Regions from separate parts of the Paenarthrobacter sp. CC6 genome, predicted to be linked through region 2. Evidence: riboswitches for the same ligand, from Rfam matches in the RefSeq annotation. Region 2 holds a riboswitch; each other region holds the start of a gene.
The links. Region 2 has a riboswitch for thiamine pyrophosphate ahead of thiC (phosphomethylpyrimidine synthase ThiC). Riboswitches for the same ligand answer to the same signal wherever they lie in the genome.

Region 1: another riboswitch for thiamine pyrophosphate. It lies ahead of PV760_RS08325 (ECF transporter S component); the one in region 2 lies ahead of thiC (phosphomethylpyrimidine synthase ThiC).
Region 3: another riboswitch for thiamine pyrophosphate. It lies ahead of thiO (glycine oxidase ThiO); the one in region 2 lies ahead of thiC (phosphomethylpyrimidine synthase ThiC).
Region 4: another riboswitch for thiamine pyrophosphate. It lies ahead of thiD (bifunctional hydroxymethylpyrimidine kinase/phosphomethylpyrimidine kinase); the one in region 2 lies ahead of thiC (phosphomethylpyrimidine synthase ThiC).

The regions. Positions count from the first base shown of each region.
Region 1 covers NZ_JARDAN010000007.1:308,549-312,248, reverse strand. Annotated here, with positions in the region: gene PV760_RS08350 (Na+/H+ antiporter subunit E) at 1-315, shown strand, start outside; gene PV760_RS08345 (MrpF/PhaF family protein) at 312-590, shown strand; gene mnhG (monovalent cation/H(+) antiporter subunit G) at 580-969, shown strand; gene PV760_RS08335 (DUF4235 domain-containing protein) at 1,068-1,328, opposite strand; gene PV760_RS08330 (NUDIX hydrolase) at 1,355-2,032, opposite strand; TPP riboswitch at 2,330-2,466, shown strand; gene PV760_RS08325 (ECF transporter S component) at 2,543-3,163, shown strand; gene PV760_RS08320 (ABC transporter ATP-binding protein) at 3,163-3,700, shown strand, end outside.
Region 2 covers NZ_JARDAN010000023.1:48,093-51,792, reverse strand. Annotated here, with positions in the region: gene PV760_RS18950 (hypothetical protein) at 1-64, opposite strand, end outside; gene PV760_RS18945 (VOC family protein) at 188-1,060, opposite strand; gene PV760_RS18940 (amidohydrolase family protein) at 1,153-2,235, opposite strand; TPP riboswitch at 2,320-2,427, shown strand; gene thiC (phosphomethylpyrimidine synthase ThiC) at 2,423-3,700, shown strand, end outside.
Region 3 covers NZ_JARDAN010000008.1:315,855-319,554, reverse strand. Annotated here, with positions in the region: gene PV760_RS10145 (alpha/beta fold hydrolase) at 1-367, shown strand, start outside; gene PV760_RS10140 (CGNR zinc finger domain-containing protein) at 364-891, shown strand; gene thiE (thiamine phosphate synthase) at 1,009-1,695, opposite strand; TPP riboswitch at 1,723-1,842, shown strand; gene thiO (glycine oxidase ThiO) at 1,835-3,070, shown strand; gene thiS (sulfur carrier protein ThiS) at 3,067-3,303, shown strand; gene PV760_RS10120 (thiazole synthase) at 3,307-3,700, shown strand, end outside.
Region 4 covers NZ_JARDAN010000006.1:362,803-366,502, forward strand. Annotated here, with positions in the region: gene rplU (50S ribosomal protein L21) at 1-300, opposite strand, end outside; gene thiD (bifunctional hydroxymethylpyrimidine kinase/phosphomethylpyrimidine kinase) at 671-2,206, opposite strand; TPP riboswitch at 2,197-2,295, opposite strand; gene PV760_RS06500 (Rne/Rng family ribonuclease) at 2,382-3,700, opposite strand, start outside.

The sequences.
Region 1 (3,700 bases), on a different contig from region 2:
CTGGCGGTGGTCAAGGGACCCAAGGTGCGCAGCGCCGTCGTCGCTGTTCCGTTGCGAAGCCACTCGGACCTCATGGTGACGGCTACAGGGCATGTCATCTCGCTGATCCCCGGCTCGCTGGTGGTGGAGGTGGACCGCTCCACCTCCACGCTCTACCTGCACGCGCTGAACATCTACGAAGAAGCGGACATCGACAAGATCCGCCGGGAGACGCAGAACATTGAGGCAGGGCTGATCCGCATCATGGGAACGCGGGAAGAAGTCGAGGCCCTGAAAGCAGAAGCCCGGCCCGGCATGGAAGGGGCAACGCTGTGAAGGAATTTGTTCTGGTGGCCACGGCGGTGATCCTCAGCCTCGCCGCTGCAGGTGCGATCGTGCGCATCGCGATTGGGCCATCTTTGCTGGACCGCGTCCTTGCCTCCGATGTCCTGCTGGCCATCCTTGGTGCTGCCCTCGCCATCGACATGGCCGTGAACCAACACCTCAACAACCTGATGCTGCTGGTGGCCCTCGCGGTGATCGGTTTCATCGGCTCAGTGACGGTTGCCCGGTTCGTGGCCGAGCGAAGGGAGCAAAGCAATGAGTCCTGACGCCACCGGAGTGGACCTGGTCATCGACATGGTGACCGCGGTGTTCCTCATAGTGGGCGCCCTGATGTCTTTGGGTGCCGCGATCGGCCTGCTGAGGTTCCCGGACCTCATGAGCCGCATGCACGCAGCCACCAAGCCGCAGGTGTTGGGCTTGTTCCTGATGCTCGCAGCGATCGGCCTGCAGATGCGTACTTGGTGGGTGTGGCCCGTCCTGCTGGTGGCGTGGATTTTCCAGCTTCTCACGGCGCCGGTGTCCGCCCACATGGTGGGGCGCTCCGCGTACCGGACCAAACACGGGCACCGCGAGAAGCTCACCAAGGACGAACTCGAAGCCGTGGTCCAAAGGGCCGCCGCCGGCCAGGAGCCCTCCGAACCTTAAGGCAACGCGGAACCTTAAAGCAACGCGGGGTCACTTATGGCCCATTACCCCCATGGGGATGGGCCATAAGTGACCCCGCGTTGCTTGTTGCGTGATGCTTAGACGATGTCCTGGGATTTCGCGAAGCGGGCAATCGCCCGCTGGGTGCCGCGGCTGGCAAGGACCTGGATCAGCGTGCTCACGAAAGCGGAAATCAGCGCGAAGGTCAGAGCCGAGCGGAGGCTCGTCTCCATGTCATCGTTGCCTGTGGGCGGCTTGTTGCCCGTGGCCTTTTCCCAGCCTTTGTTGACGAGTTTGGTACCGACAAAGCCTGCACCGAGGCTTACCCCGGCGCCCAGCAGCTTGAAAAAGAGGTTCATGCCACCAGCCTAGCTGCACGGCACGGCTACCCGCGGTTTTCCCGCTCCTTGAGAAACGCTGCCAAGGACCCGACCGGAGCCAGAACCGGGACGACCGGGTGCTCGGCGGACCACACTGCCTCTACGGAATCGAGGACAGCGATTTCCTTCAGCAGATAGTAGGTGGGTGGCATCAGCTTCAACTGCCCTGCGGCTTCCGCTTCCAGGATTCCGGACACCGGCATCCACAGCGACTGCCAAGCCTCCGTGGTTTGATGCCGGGGCTGCGCTTCCGGTGCAGGCTTGGCCACATAGAAGTAGGTGTCGAAGCGCTTGGGCATGTCTATGGGCGTGATCCAGTTGGCCCAGGGGCGCAGGTCTCCGGGCTCGATGCCCAGCCCGGCTTCTTCCTGGACTTCGCGGATTGCTGCCGTGAGCACCATTCCCGCGTTGCTCTCCGCCAACGCTGTGTCCGCCGAAATCGAACTCTGCGCCCAGGACAACGCATGGCTGCGCAACAGTTCCCCGGGGTAGTCCCAGCCGGACTGATCCACAGCGTCCACCCGGCCGCCCGGAAAGACCACCATTCCTGCCGCGAAGTCCATGGTGCTGACTCTGTGCTGGACAAATGCCTCAAGCCCCGAGGGGGAGTCGCGGAGCAGAATCACGCTGGCAGCGAGGCGTGGCTCGGCCACGGGTGCGTGGGAGCCTGGAAGATCCGTCATCAGGCCATTCTTGCAGGTGCGTTGTGGGGCCTGCTGTGCGTGTTTAGGCGCGGGGATGGGGTGCAGAGTGGGCCTCGCAACGCACCCTCGTTTGTTGTGGGGCCTGCTGTGCGTGTTTAGGCGCGGGGATGGGGCGCAGAGTGGGCCTCGCAATGCACTCCTGTTGTTGTGGGGCCTGGTGTGCGTGCTTAGGCGCGGGGATGGGGTGCAGAGTGGGCCTCGCAACAGGATTGTGACCGCGGCCCAGAGCCGGCCGTACGCGGAGGTGTAAACTGAACCCGCCCATCAGGGCAGATTTGATAACGACAGGGGAGCGCCGCCGTCGGACCTTGCAGCGATGCAGGAGACGCGAGGGCGCTGAGAGTGCGGACAGCCGCAGACCCTCGAACCTGATCCGGTTAGTACCGGCGCAAGGGAGTCGAGCTTCTCAGAGTGTCCGGAGCCGGACGGCGCAAGCCAGGCGGATTCCGGGGAGCACTTTCCCCTCCTGTAACCTCAGGAGGCAGAAAAATGACCACGGTAAACGTGAAGAAGACCAGTTATAGCTGGCGTGTTGTAGACATCGTGGTGGCGGCCCTCATCGCCATCGCCGGCGGCGTGATCTTCTGGGCCTGGTCCCAGGGCGCGGCACTGGTATCCATCCCCATGAATGCGGCATACCCGCCCCTGACCGGCCTGATCGCCGGTGGCTGGATGATCCCCGCAGTCCTGGGCATGCTCATTATCCGAAAGCCCGGCGCAGCTCTTTTCTGCGAGGCCGTCGCAGCCACGGGTGAGCTCATCATGGGTTCGCAGTACGGCACCACGGTGCTCATCTCCGGCGTCCTGCAGGGCCTTGGCGCCGAGCTGATCTTCGCCGCGTTCCGCTACAAGAAGTTCAACCTGCCCACCGCACTCCTCGCGGGCGCAGGCGCGGGCCTCTTCTGTGGCCTGAACGACTCCTTCCTGCCCTGGGGCTGGAATATCGCCTACGAGGCCATCGACAAGCTGACGTACATCACTTTCACCACCATCTCCGGTGCAGTGATCGCCGGCGGCCTGTCCTGGATCGCCACCCGCGGTCTGGCCACGACGGGTGTCCTGAGTTCCTTCGCGTCGCGGAAGGCCGCTTCGGAGCCAGTCTTCAACTGATGCCTGCCACACACAGCGGCACGGTCCGGCCTGCCGCCATCTCCGCCGAGGGGTGGGGATGGCGGCATGCCGGCCGGGCCCAGCCTGCCATCCAGGGCCTTGACCTCCGCATTGAACCGGGGGAACGCGTCCTGTTGCTGGGCCCTTCGGGGGCCGGCAAGTCCACGCTCCTGCACGCCCTCGCCGGGGTGCTGGGTGACGAGGAAGACGACTCTGATGAGACCGGTTCGCTGCTGATCGACGGCGTCACTTCCCGCGAGCAGCGTGGCCGCGCCGGGCTGATGCAGCAGGATCCCGAAACGCAGGTGGTTCTCTCCCGGGTGGGCGACGACGTCGCCTTCGGCGCCGAGAACCTTGCCGTGCCGCGCGAGGAGATCTGGTCCCGGGTGCATGAAGCGCTCGACGACGTCGGCTTGCGTACCGCATCAGGCGGCGGTTTGGCATTGGACCACCCGACGGCGGCACTTTCCGGGGGACAGAAGCAGCGCCTCGCGCTGGCCGGGATTTTGGCGATGCGGCCAGGCTTGATCCTGCTGG
Region 2 (3,700 bases):
CCAGGGCTGCCGCCCGCTTGAGTGCTTCGTCGTGGGTGGCTACAAAAATTTCGGCAAAGCCCATGGAAAGTACTCTCAATCCTTCGTGCTGACGGGACGTCCGGCGCAGGCCCGCCAGGGTCCCGAACCGTCACTGCCCAGCCTAGTGCAGCATGGGGCACCGACGGGCACTCCGGCGGGATGCCGTCTAGCGAACAGCCACCCGCAGCTTGTTCCGCCACGGATCTTCGAACTGCAGTTCAGCGCCGGTGTGATGGTTCTGCACCCCGGCAACGCGCAAACGGTCCGCCAAGGCCCCGACATCCTCGCTGGATGGAACCTCAATCAACACTTCCCCCAGCCCAAGAGTGTCCTTGCGGGGGCCGGCACCCCGGCTGTTCCAGACATTCATGGCCATATGGTGGTGATAGCCGCCGGCGGATACGAACAGTGCTTGGCCGTGCCAGCCCGCGGTCCGCTCGAAGCCCAGGGTCCCGACGTAGAAGTCCTGGGCGGTGGCGACGTCACCCACCTGAAGGTGGACGTGCCCGACACCGGCCGCTGCCTGATGCTGGCCCGTGACGGCTTCTTCGCTCAGGTGCTGCTGAAGGAAACGTTGCGGCGGGAGGGCCACGTTGTCCATGACGACGTTCTTGCCTTCCCACTGCCAGGTTTCACGGGGCTTGTCGTAGTAAAGCTCGATGCCGTTGCCTTCCGGGTCGGTGAAGTAGAACGCTTCGCTGACCAGGTGGTCTGCGCTGCCCACGAACGCCCGGGGTTCGTATCCGGCAGCGGTGGCGATGGTGGCCGCCAGTGAGGGCTGATCCTGGAACAGTATGGCGGTGTGGAACAACCCGGCTTCCCCTCGCCCCGGAATCTGGAGCCCCGCAGCCGGCGCCAAGTGAACCACGGGCTTGCCTGCCCGGCCCAGGTAGAGGCCGCCGTCCTGTTCGGCCACGACCACAAGGCCCAAAGCACGCTGGTAGTAGTCACTCATGACTTTCATGTCGCCGACCTTGAGCATGACAGTGCCCATGGCGAGGTCGGCAGGAAGAAGGTCCTGTGCGGATGATGTGGACATGTGAAGCTCCCGGTGTTGAAGTGTCCGCCTTTCGGCAGGTTCTACTTCTATAAATTACTTGAAGCTTCAATTTATTCCCAGCCATTTGACGCTCATCCCATGAGTTCACCGCGAAGGACCACGTGCTTGAGCCCGGATACCGTCCGTAGGTCGTGCCGGGGATCGTCATGGCAGAGAACGACGTCGGCACTGGCGCCTTCGCTGATGGCGTCGGCTCCCAGCCACTTGCGGGCGCCCCACGCAGCGGCATCCAGGACCGCGGCGGGCGGCAGGCCGGCGTCGTGCAGTTCATGCATTTCGTCCGCGATGCGGCCGTGCTTGATCACGCTGCCCGCATCCGTTCCCGCGTAGATCGCCACCCCGGCCTCGAAAGCCTCAAGGACCCGCTCACGCCGGCGCTCCCACAACCGCGTCATGTGGTCCGCGTACCCGGGGAACTTTGGCGCCGCCTGGGCGGCGATCTCCGGAAAGGTCGCAATGTTCACCAACGTGGGAACGATCGGCACTGACTGCTCCACCAGCCGTGGGATGTGCCGGGGCAGAAGGCCAGTGGCATGTTCGATGCAGTCGATGTTGGCATCCAGCATGTCGTCGATTGTGTCCTCCGCAAAGCAGTGCGCCGTGACCCTGGCACCTTCCTCGTGGGCGGCAGCTACGGCGTCCTTGACCAGCTTTGCCGGAAAAGAGGGCGCCAGGTCGCCAATGCCCCGGTCGATCCAGTCGCCTACGAGCTTCACCCAACCGTCGCCGTCGCGGGCCTCCTTACGGACGGTCTCCACCAGCTGTTCCGGTTCAATCTCATGGCCCAATCCGCGCAGGTACCGACGGCTTCGGGCGATGTGGCGGCCGGACCTGATAAGGCGGGGCAAGTCCGTCCGCTGCTGCACCCAACGTGTGTCGCTGGGAGATCCGCAGTCGCGGATCAGCAGGGTTCCCGAAGCGAGGTCGGCCTGGGCATGCGCGAGGGTGGTGGCGTCGTCCACGGCCCCACCGGCGCCCAAGCCGATATGGCAGTGGGCATCCACGAAACCCGGCAGGACCCAACCGTCCAGTACCTTGTCTGGAGGGGACGACGGCTTTTCAAACGTCAGCGCTCCCCCAACAGACCACATTCCTTGGCGCACGTCATCTGCTGCCACGAGCACGGGTCCGCTGAATTCAATGATGTTGGCCATGGCAAAAGCCTAATCCGCTGGGGGGCGGCAGGCTTCGGCGGACTGATGTGACTGGGCGCCCCCTGCCAGCTGTGGTAGCTTCGTCTACGACCACACGGGTGCCCTTGCAGGGGCTGAGATCGGGCTGAGGCAGCCTGCGACCGTTGAACCTGTCCGGGTAATGCCGGCGAAGGAAGTGAGTAATCCTTTGAGCACCACCAAAACACAGCACAGCCCTGCCCAAAGCGAGTCCAGCCCTGCCCAAAACGAGCCTGTTACGCAGTCCCTGAGGTCCCATTCGCTGGCATGGCTTAAAGACCATGACGCCGGAATCCGCGTCCCCGTGACGGAAATCGCGCTGGAGCCCTCCCCCAATGGCCAAGCCAACGCACCACTGCAGGTGTACCGGACGGCAGGCCCGGGCAGCGATCCCGTCGTGGGCTTGGAACCGTTCCGGGCCGCATGGATCGAGTCCCGCGGCGACACTGAGGCCTATTCCGGCCGCGAACGGAACCTGCTCGACGACGGCAAGTCGGCTGTTCGCCGCGGGGCCGCCTCAGCCGAGTGGAAGGGCGCGCAACCGGTGCCTCGCCGCGCCGTCGAGGGTAAGACCGTCACCCAGATGCACTACGCACGGCAAGGCCTGGTGACGCCTGAGATGCGCTTCGTGGCGCTGCGCGAGAATTGCGATGTCGAACTGGTCCGCAGCGAAGTCGCCGCCGGCCGCGCGATCATTCCCAACAACATCAACCACCCCGAATCCGAGCCCATGATTATCGGCAAGGCCTTCCTGGTGAAGATCAACGCCAACATCGGCAATTCGGCCGTCACCAGTTCAATTGCCGAAGAAGTGGACAAGCTTCAGTGGGCTACGCAGTGGGGCGCGGACACCGTCATGGACTTGTCAACCGGCGACGACATCCACACCACCCGCGAGTGGCTGATCCGCAACTCCCCTGTTCCGATCGGCACCGTTCCCATCTACCAGGCGCTGGAAAAGGTCAATGGAGAAGCCAACAAGCTCACGTGGGAAATCTTCCGTGACACAGTGATCGAACAGTGCGAGCAAGGCGTGGACTACATGACGATCCATGCCGGTGTACTGCTCAGGTACGTACCGCTGACCGCCAACCGCGTGACAGGCATAGTTTCCCGTGGCGGGTCCATCATGGCGGGGTGGTGCCTGGCCCACCACCAGGAGAACTTCCTGTACACGCACTTCGACGAGTTGTGCGAAATTTTTGCCAAGTACGACGTCGCGTTTTCCCTCGGCGACGGCCTGCGTCCCGGCGCTACCGCTGACGCCAACGACGCCGCACAATTCGCGGAACTGGACACCCTGGCCGAACTCACACAGCGCGCCTGGGAATTCGACGTGCAGGTGATGGTGGAAGGTCCCGGGCATATCCCGTTCCACCTGGTCCGCGAAAATGTGGAACGGCAGCAGGAACTCTGCAAAGGGGCACCGTTCTACACCCTGGGTCCG
Region 3 (3,700 bases), on a different contig from region 2:
CCCCGACTGGGCTAGCGCTGCCCTGATCGACGCCAAGATCCGGTCCGGCAGTCACGTGGGTCTGCGTGCAGACGCCCTGGCTTCGTACACGGGCCAGTGGGCGGGTACGGAAGGGGCACGGGCGTTCTACCGGCAGTACACCCAAGGCGGCGAGGAGAACACCGACGAGCTACAGGATCGACTCCGGCTGTTGGATATCCCGATCCACGTGATCTGGGGCTCGGAAGATGCGTGGCTGGGTGTCGACTACGCCCATCGGCTCGTCACGGCACTTCCGGATCACGCGCGGTTCTCGATCATCGAGGGAGCCGGGCACATGGTGCCGGAGGATCGGCCCGGCGAACTCCTCAGGCTGCTGAGCGCGTGAACGCCGTGCAGTCCGCCGTGCCCGAGGAGCTGCGTGTCGTCGTGGAGTTTTGCAACAGCGCCACACTGCTTCGCGGCACCGACGCGCTGGCGACCATCCGTGACGGGCGGGAGTGGCTGGTCCGGCATGGATGGGACGGGGAGCCCACGCTCGAGCATCTCATCTCGTTGCGCGACGCCCGCGAGGTCATGCGCGCGTTCCTGGCCGACCGTACCGACACGGCAGCGCGATCCGCCCTGAACCAGCTCGCTCAGGAGCACTGGGCAGGCCCCCACGTCGACGACGACGGGCGGCTCGCGCTGACCCCGTCGGCCGGCCTGCCGGTCTCGCCGGCGGGAGCAGCGGTCGGGGCGCTTCTGCTCCACGGCTTGACCGGCTCGGGGCAGCGGCTCAGGACCTGCGCGTCGGAAGCGTGCAGGTGGGTGTTCTACGACAGTTCACGGTCCAGGACCCGGACCTGGTGCGACATGAACACGTGCGGGGCGCGGAGCAAGATGCGCCAGTACCGCGATCGGCTCACCTGAATCTGATCCGATCCGGTGGGTGGGCTGCGGCATCTGCAAGCCCCGACTCACCCCTGTCGCCACAACCTGCCGATACCCCGACGGTCTGCGTGCCTGGGACTGTTGTTTGGAGAACCGTTACGCGGCGGCGTCCAGGGCTTCGAGCAGCGACTTGGCTGCCGCCGTCGGATCTTCCGCCTCGGTAATGGCGCGAACGACGACGATACGGCTGGCGCCCGCAGCGAGCACCTGCTCGACATTGCCGAGATCGATTCCGCCGATCGCAAACCACGGCACCTCCACGGCGCCGCCGGTGGTCTCCTCCGCGCGCCTGATCGCTTCCGCGGCATATGTGACCAGGCCGGTTCCCACCGCTTCGCGGCCGGGTTTGGTGGGGGTCGCCCAGACGGGACCAACGCAGAAATAGTCCAGCCCAGGCTCGCCCGGCGAAGCCGTGATCGCGGCATTTACCTGCTCAGGCGTATGGGTGGAGAGACCAATCGAAGCGGGGCGGGGAAGGAACGTGCGGGCAATCTCCAGCGGGAGGTCCTTCTGGCCCACATGGAACACCGGAGCCCCGGAAACACTGGCAATATCGGCCCGGTCGTTGACCGCCCAGAGCCGCCCGTGCCGTTCTGCGACGCCACGCAGGATCGCCAGCAATTCCAATTCCTCGGCGGCTTCGATCGTCTTGTCACGGAGTTGGATGATGTCCACCCCGCCCTGGAACGCGGCGTCGGCAAAGTCTTCAAAATCGCCTTGGCGCTTGCGCGCATCAGTGCACAGGTAGAGGCGGGCGCTGGCGAGGGCAGAGTGCTGGGTCATGGAATCCACAGTAGTTCCTCTAAACTGGGCACGTACTGCGGGAGCCGTGACCTACGTCTTTATGACCGTCCGGCTGAGAGGGCTTCAGAGCCGACCGCTTGACCTGATCCGGCTAGTACCGGCGTAGGGAAGGAAACAGATGGCAGAAGCCATTCACGCGGATGTTGCCGTTATCGGCGGAGGCGTCATCGGACTGGGCATCGCCCACCAGGCTCGGAAGCTGGGCCGCTCCGTAGCACTCATCGATCCGGCGCCCGCCACCGGTGCGACATTTGCTGCTGCCGGAATGTTGGCGCCCGTGAGCGAGCTGCACTACCAGGAAGAAGACCTCCTGGAGCTCATGCTCGGGTCATCCCGGTTGTGGCCCTCGTTTGCCGGCGGCCTTCACCGGCCTGTGGAAGCTACCGGATACCGGACGACGCCGACCCTCGCCGTGGGTGCCGATGCCGCCGACCGCCGCGCGCTCGCGGACCTTCGCACTGTCCAGCTCGCGGCGGGCCTGGGGGTCGAACCGTTGCCGTTGCGGACCGCCAGGGAACGCGAACCGCTCCTTAGCCCGCAAATTTCCTGTGCCTTTGATATCCCCGCCGATCACCAGGTGGATCCCCGGAAGCTGGCGGAGTGCCTCATGGCAGGGCTGGCCGCGCATTCATCCGGCGATGGCACGTGGGTAGGCGGCGCCAGGGAAGGATTTGCCGTTGCAGAGTCCGCGCACGGCCTGTTGTGGGACGGGGACCAGGTAGCCGGAGTGGAGCTCGAATCCGGCAAATCCGTCGTGGCCGGCGAAACCGTGGTGGCCAACGGGCTGGGCGCCCCCGCGCTCGCCGGCCTTCCTGAGGGTCTTGAACTTCCGGTCAGGCCGGTCTACGGGGACATCCTCAGGCTTCGGGTCCCCGCGCACCTCCAACCGCTGCTCACTGCCACTGTTCGTGGCATGGTCCGCGGGGTGCCCGTTTACATCGTTCCCAGGGACGACGGAACCGTAGTCATCGGAGCTACCCAACGGGAGGACGGCTTGTCGGCGGCCTCCAACGCAGTCTCTGCCGGCGGGGTTTACCAGCTCCTTAGGGACGCCCAGGTACTGGTTCCCGCGGTGGCCGAACTTGAACTCCTGGAAGCAACTGCGCGCGCCAGGCCAGGGACTCCGGATAACGCTCCGTTGCTGGGCCGCGTAGCCGGTTCAAGCGGGGACATCGCGGGCATGATTGTGGCCACCGGGTTCTTCCGGCATGGCGTCCTCCTGACCCCCGTGGCCGCCATGATCGTGGGGGAGCTGCTCACCGGTTCCCCTGATCCCCGCTGGTCCATCTTCCGGCCCGACCGTTTCAGTGCAACCGCGCGTCGCTCTCAACTCCACAGCAAGGAAACAGTATGAACATCAAACTCAACGGCGCCGTCCACCAGGTTCCCGCCGACGCCTCCGTCAGCACGCTCGTCACGGCCGTCACCGGCCGCGTACTCGACCACCGCGGACAGGCGGCCGACGGCGGGAAGCTGGGTGTCGCCGTCGCCCGCAATTCCGAGGTGGTGCCGCGCAGCCAGTGGGCGGCTACTCCGCTGGCCGACGGCGATGAACTCGAACTCGTTACCGCAGTACAGGGAGGCTGAACCATGACCACAGCAAGCACCGAAATCCGTACTGACGCCTTGGTGATCGACGGCGTCGAATTCGGGTCCCGCCTGATCATGGGAACGGGAGGTGCGCCGAGCCTGGACGGGCTCGGAGCCGCGCTCCTGGCATCCGGAACCGAGCTCACCACCGTGGCCATGCGACGCTATTCGCCGGCCGAAACCGGTTCGCTGTTCCAGCTGCTGGTGGACAACAACATCCGGGTCCTCCCGAACACCGCAGGCTGTTTCACGGCGAAGGACGCCGTGATGACGGCGGAACTGGCACGCGAGGCGCTGGAGACCGACTGGGTCAAGCTGGAAGTAATCGCGGACGAGCACACGCTGCTCCCTGACGCTGTTGAACTGGTGGACGCCACCGAGCAATTGGTGAACC
Region 4 (3,700 bases), on a different contig from region 2:
GCTGGTGATCTTGATCTTGGTCAGTTCCTGACGGTGACCCTGACGCTTCCGGTAGCCGGTCTTGTTCTTGAACTTCTGGATGACGATCTTCGGACCACGGAGGTCTTCGAGGATCTCAGCAGTAACCTTGACGTTGGCCAGTTCCGCTGCTGCGGAGGTGACCTTGTCGCCGTCAACCAGGAGCAAGGCGGGCAGCTCAAGCGTGCTACCGGCTCCACCGGGGACGCGGTTAAGCGTTACGTAGTCTCCAACGGAAACTTTTTCTTGGCGGCCGCCTGCGCGGACAATCGCGTACACCACTTGGGTACTCACTTCTCTCGACGTTTATAACTAAATTTGCGTGCGGAACCTGTCACCGGAATCAGGCTTGGTTCGCGCTGTGCCTCAACGCCGTGGACTTCTGTTCGAAGTCCGCGAGTCATCCCATGAACAATTCCAAGGGGCATAACCCAAGTGTTGGCGTAAGCACCGAAGATCAAGATTACGCTAGTTTGACCCTCAGCTGCAAATGAGGCCGGGACCGGAGGCTACCCCGTGACTTGCATCACGAGGTGTAACGGACTCTCCCGGCACCGTGCCCATACAGCCTACAGGGTTTGGCGGCGATTAACGTGATCACGCCCGCGACGCGCGGGACAAGCCATGCTTTTCATCCCGGTTCAGTCCCGATTCAACAGGCCGGGCCACCCTGGGTGTAGAGCCGCGGAGCATCAAAGAACGCCGTCTCGTAGCGGCAGGACTGCCTGAAAGCCTCAAGCATCTCCGCACGTTCACGCCCGGAAGCGGCAACGGCCGCCGCGTCTGTGAAGTTGATCGCCATCCTTGTGGCGGAGGCAAAGTCCTCGTCGGCGTACGTCCGCAGCCAGTCCGCATAGGGATGCCCGCCGGAGGCCCCGGCCTCGACGAACGCGGCGTGGAGCTTTTGACCCACTTCCGCATACAACCAGTAGCAGGGCAGGATCGCCGCGAGGACCACCGCATAGCTGCCTGACGCCGTCGTTGCCAGCAGATGGTCCACATAGGCTTTGGTGACCGGTCCGGTGACGCCCGAAGCCTCACGGGAGCTCAACCAGTTCCTGTGCAGTTCCGATTCAACTTCCAGGCACTGCCGTGAGCTCCTGGCCCAGAACAGCTGTTCTTCCTCGGTGGGCGCCAACGCACCTGCACGGGCAAGGACCCTGGAATAGCCATTGAGATAGATGGCGTCCTGCGCAAGGTAGTAGCTGAACGCCGGCTCCGGCAAATGCCCCGACTGCAGTTCCTGGATGAAGTTGAGGCCGTGGATTTTTTCAAGCTCCGGGATGGCTTCCTTCCACAAAGTGGCAGCAAATCCGCCAGGCTGGAGGACGCGCTGGTGGTGGAAGTGGTCCACAGGCCCGTTGCCCCGGCCCACTTCCAGCTCCCCTGCGCTCCTCAGGGCCTGGAGCAGCCACGGTTTCGCTTCGCGCAGTGAGGCCTCCCAGTCGCCCGTGCGCGCCTGGACGGTAGCCAAGGCGGACGACAACGAGCATCCAGTGCCATGGCTGTTCCGGGTCGCAATCCTTGGACCTGCCACTTCGATGACGTCCTGCCGCAACAGCCCGCTGGTGTTGATCAAGGCATCGGGGCATTCCGAGCCGGCCAGATGACCGCCCTTGACCAAGACCGTGTTTCCGCACTCAGCTGCCAGTCGCTTGCCCTGCTCCAATGCCGATGCCCAATCAGCAGCCTCGGTTTCCCCCAGCAAAATGGCAAGCTCGGGCAGGTTCGGCGTGATCAGGTCCGCCAATGGAAGCAGGGAACGAAGGGCCTCCCCTGCGGATTCGGTCAGCAGGCGGTCACCGCTGGTGGCCACCATCACGGGATCAAGAACCACGACGGCGGGGCGCACCGATTCGAGCCAACTGCGCACCTCGTCAATAACAGCCGCGTCGCCGAGCATCCCGATCTTCACGGCGTCGATGACGATATCGGTACTGACGGCGTCCAGTTGCTGGCGCAGGAACTCCACGGGTGGTACGTGCACACCGCTGACACCCAGGGTGTTCTGGGCCGTCAAAGCCGTAATGGCAGCCATGCCATATCCACCGTGGGCGGCGATGCTCTTCAAATCAGCCTGGATTCCGGCTCCTCCGGACGGGTCGGAGCCCGCGATGCTAAGTACCCGGGGGGTTCGTCTGCGGTCCTCCGCCAGCGGATAAACAGCGGAAGATGACAATGCGGCCATGAGGACATCCCTTCGCCGGTGCTAACCGGACAGGTTCAACGGGTTTGGATCTCAGCCTGGCCCATCGCCTGGCACCCCGTGTCAGTCCCCCAGCCTAGCGCACCGGCAGACAGCAAAAGGCCCCGCAATTCCCGCTGGTAGCGGAACTGCGGGGCCTTGGTGCGGTCACAAACGGTTAGAGTTCGGAGGCCGGTACGCCGACGCCCAGGATGATGGGTTCGTCCGGGGCCGCTTTCCTGACCGGCTCCGCAGGCGCCTTGGACTCGTGCGCCGATCCCTTCGCGGCCGTAGCGGTCACGTCGTGGTGCTCAACAGTGGTCTCGTTGGCCGCGCCTTGGGCCCTGCTTGCACTGCGGTTCCGGCGGCTACGACGACCCCGCGATGCTGAGGGGGCTTCGTCTGCGGCCGGAGCCGGAGCTTCAGTCGTCGGGGTGTCCGCAGCCTTCGGGGCTTCGACAGCTTCCTTGGCTTTCCGGTCCTCAGGCGACGGTGCCGCGCCAAGGTGCGAGAAAGCTTCGGCCAGACGGTCCAGGCTCATGGCCGGCTGGGCTGCCTGCGGCTCATCGTGGTGTTCAACGAAAGGCAAGGCAACCTCTTCGCCGCCAAAACGCAGCACTGGAGTAGCCCGGCCTTCGCGGACAGCGGCGTCGTGTGCCGCGGCTTCCTGAGCCGTCGGGGCAGCGGAGACCGAACCGGCGTCGGGACCATGCTCCCCGGCCGCCCGGGTTTGCTCCTCTGCCTTGTGGAGCTCGTCATCGTGAAGGTGGGCGGCATGCGCGGCCGCTGCAATCGTCGCCAGTGCAGCCCGGGTTGCTTCGGCTTTTGCCTGACGGGCAGGGTCCTGGGCTTCCGGGTGTGCTGCCGGTGCCGCAACAGGGGCGGACGGCGTCGAATGGACCTGGGCCGGCGCTTCGACCGTTCCCTGGGCGCCGCCCTTGCCGCGGCGACGCTTGCGCTCGGTGCGGGCTGTGGACTGCTGTGCTTCGGTGTGCGGACGGTGCTGCTCGGCTGCCACGGTGTTGGCGCGGCGGTGCTCCACGGGCTCGTCATGCGTCACGACACCGCGGCCTGCGCAGTGCTCGCACTGCTCACCGAAGACTTCAAGGAGACCGGTGCCCATGCGCTTGCGGGTCATCTGGACAAGGCCCAGTGACGTTACTTCAGCAACCTGGTGCTTGGTACGGTCGCGGCCCAGGCACTCCACCATGCGGCGGAGAACGAGGTCGCGGTTGGATTCCAGGACCATGTCGATGAAGTCGATGACGATGATGCCGCCGATGTCACGCAGGCGAAGCTGGCGAACGACTTCCTCGGCAGCTTCAAGGTTGTTCTTGGTAACTGTCTCTTCCAGATTTCCACCACTGCCGGTGAACTTCCCCGTGTTGACGTCCACCACCGTCATGGCTTCGGTGCGGTCAATGACCAGCGAGCCACCGGATGGCAGGAAGACCTTGCGTTCCAGGGCCTTGTGGATCTGCTCGTCGATGCGCCAGG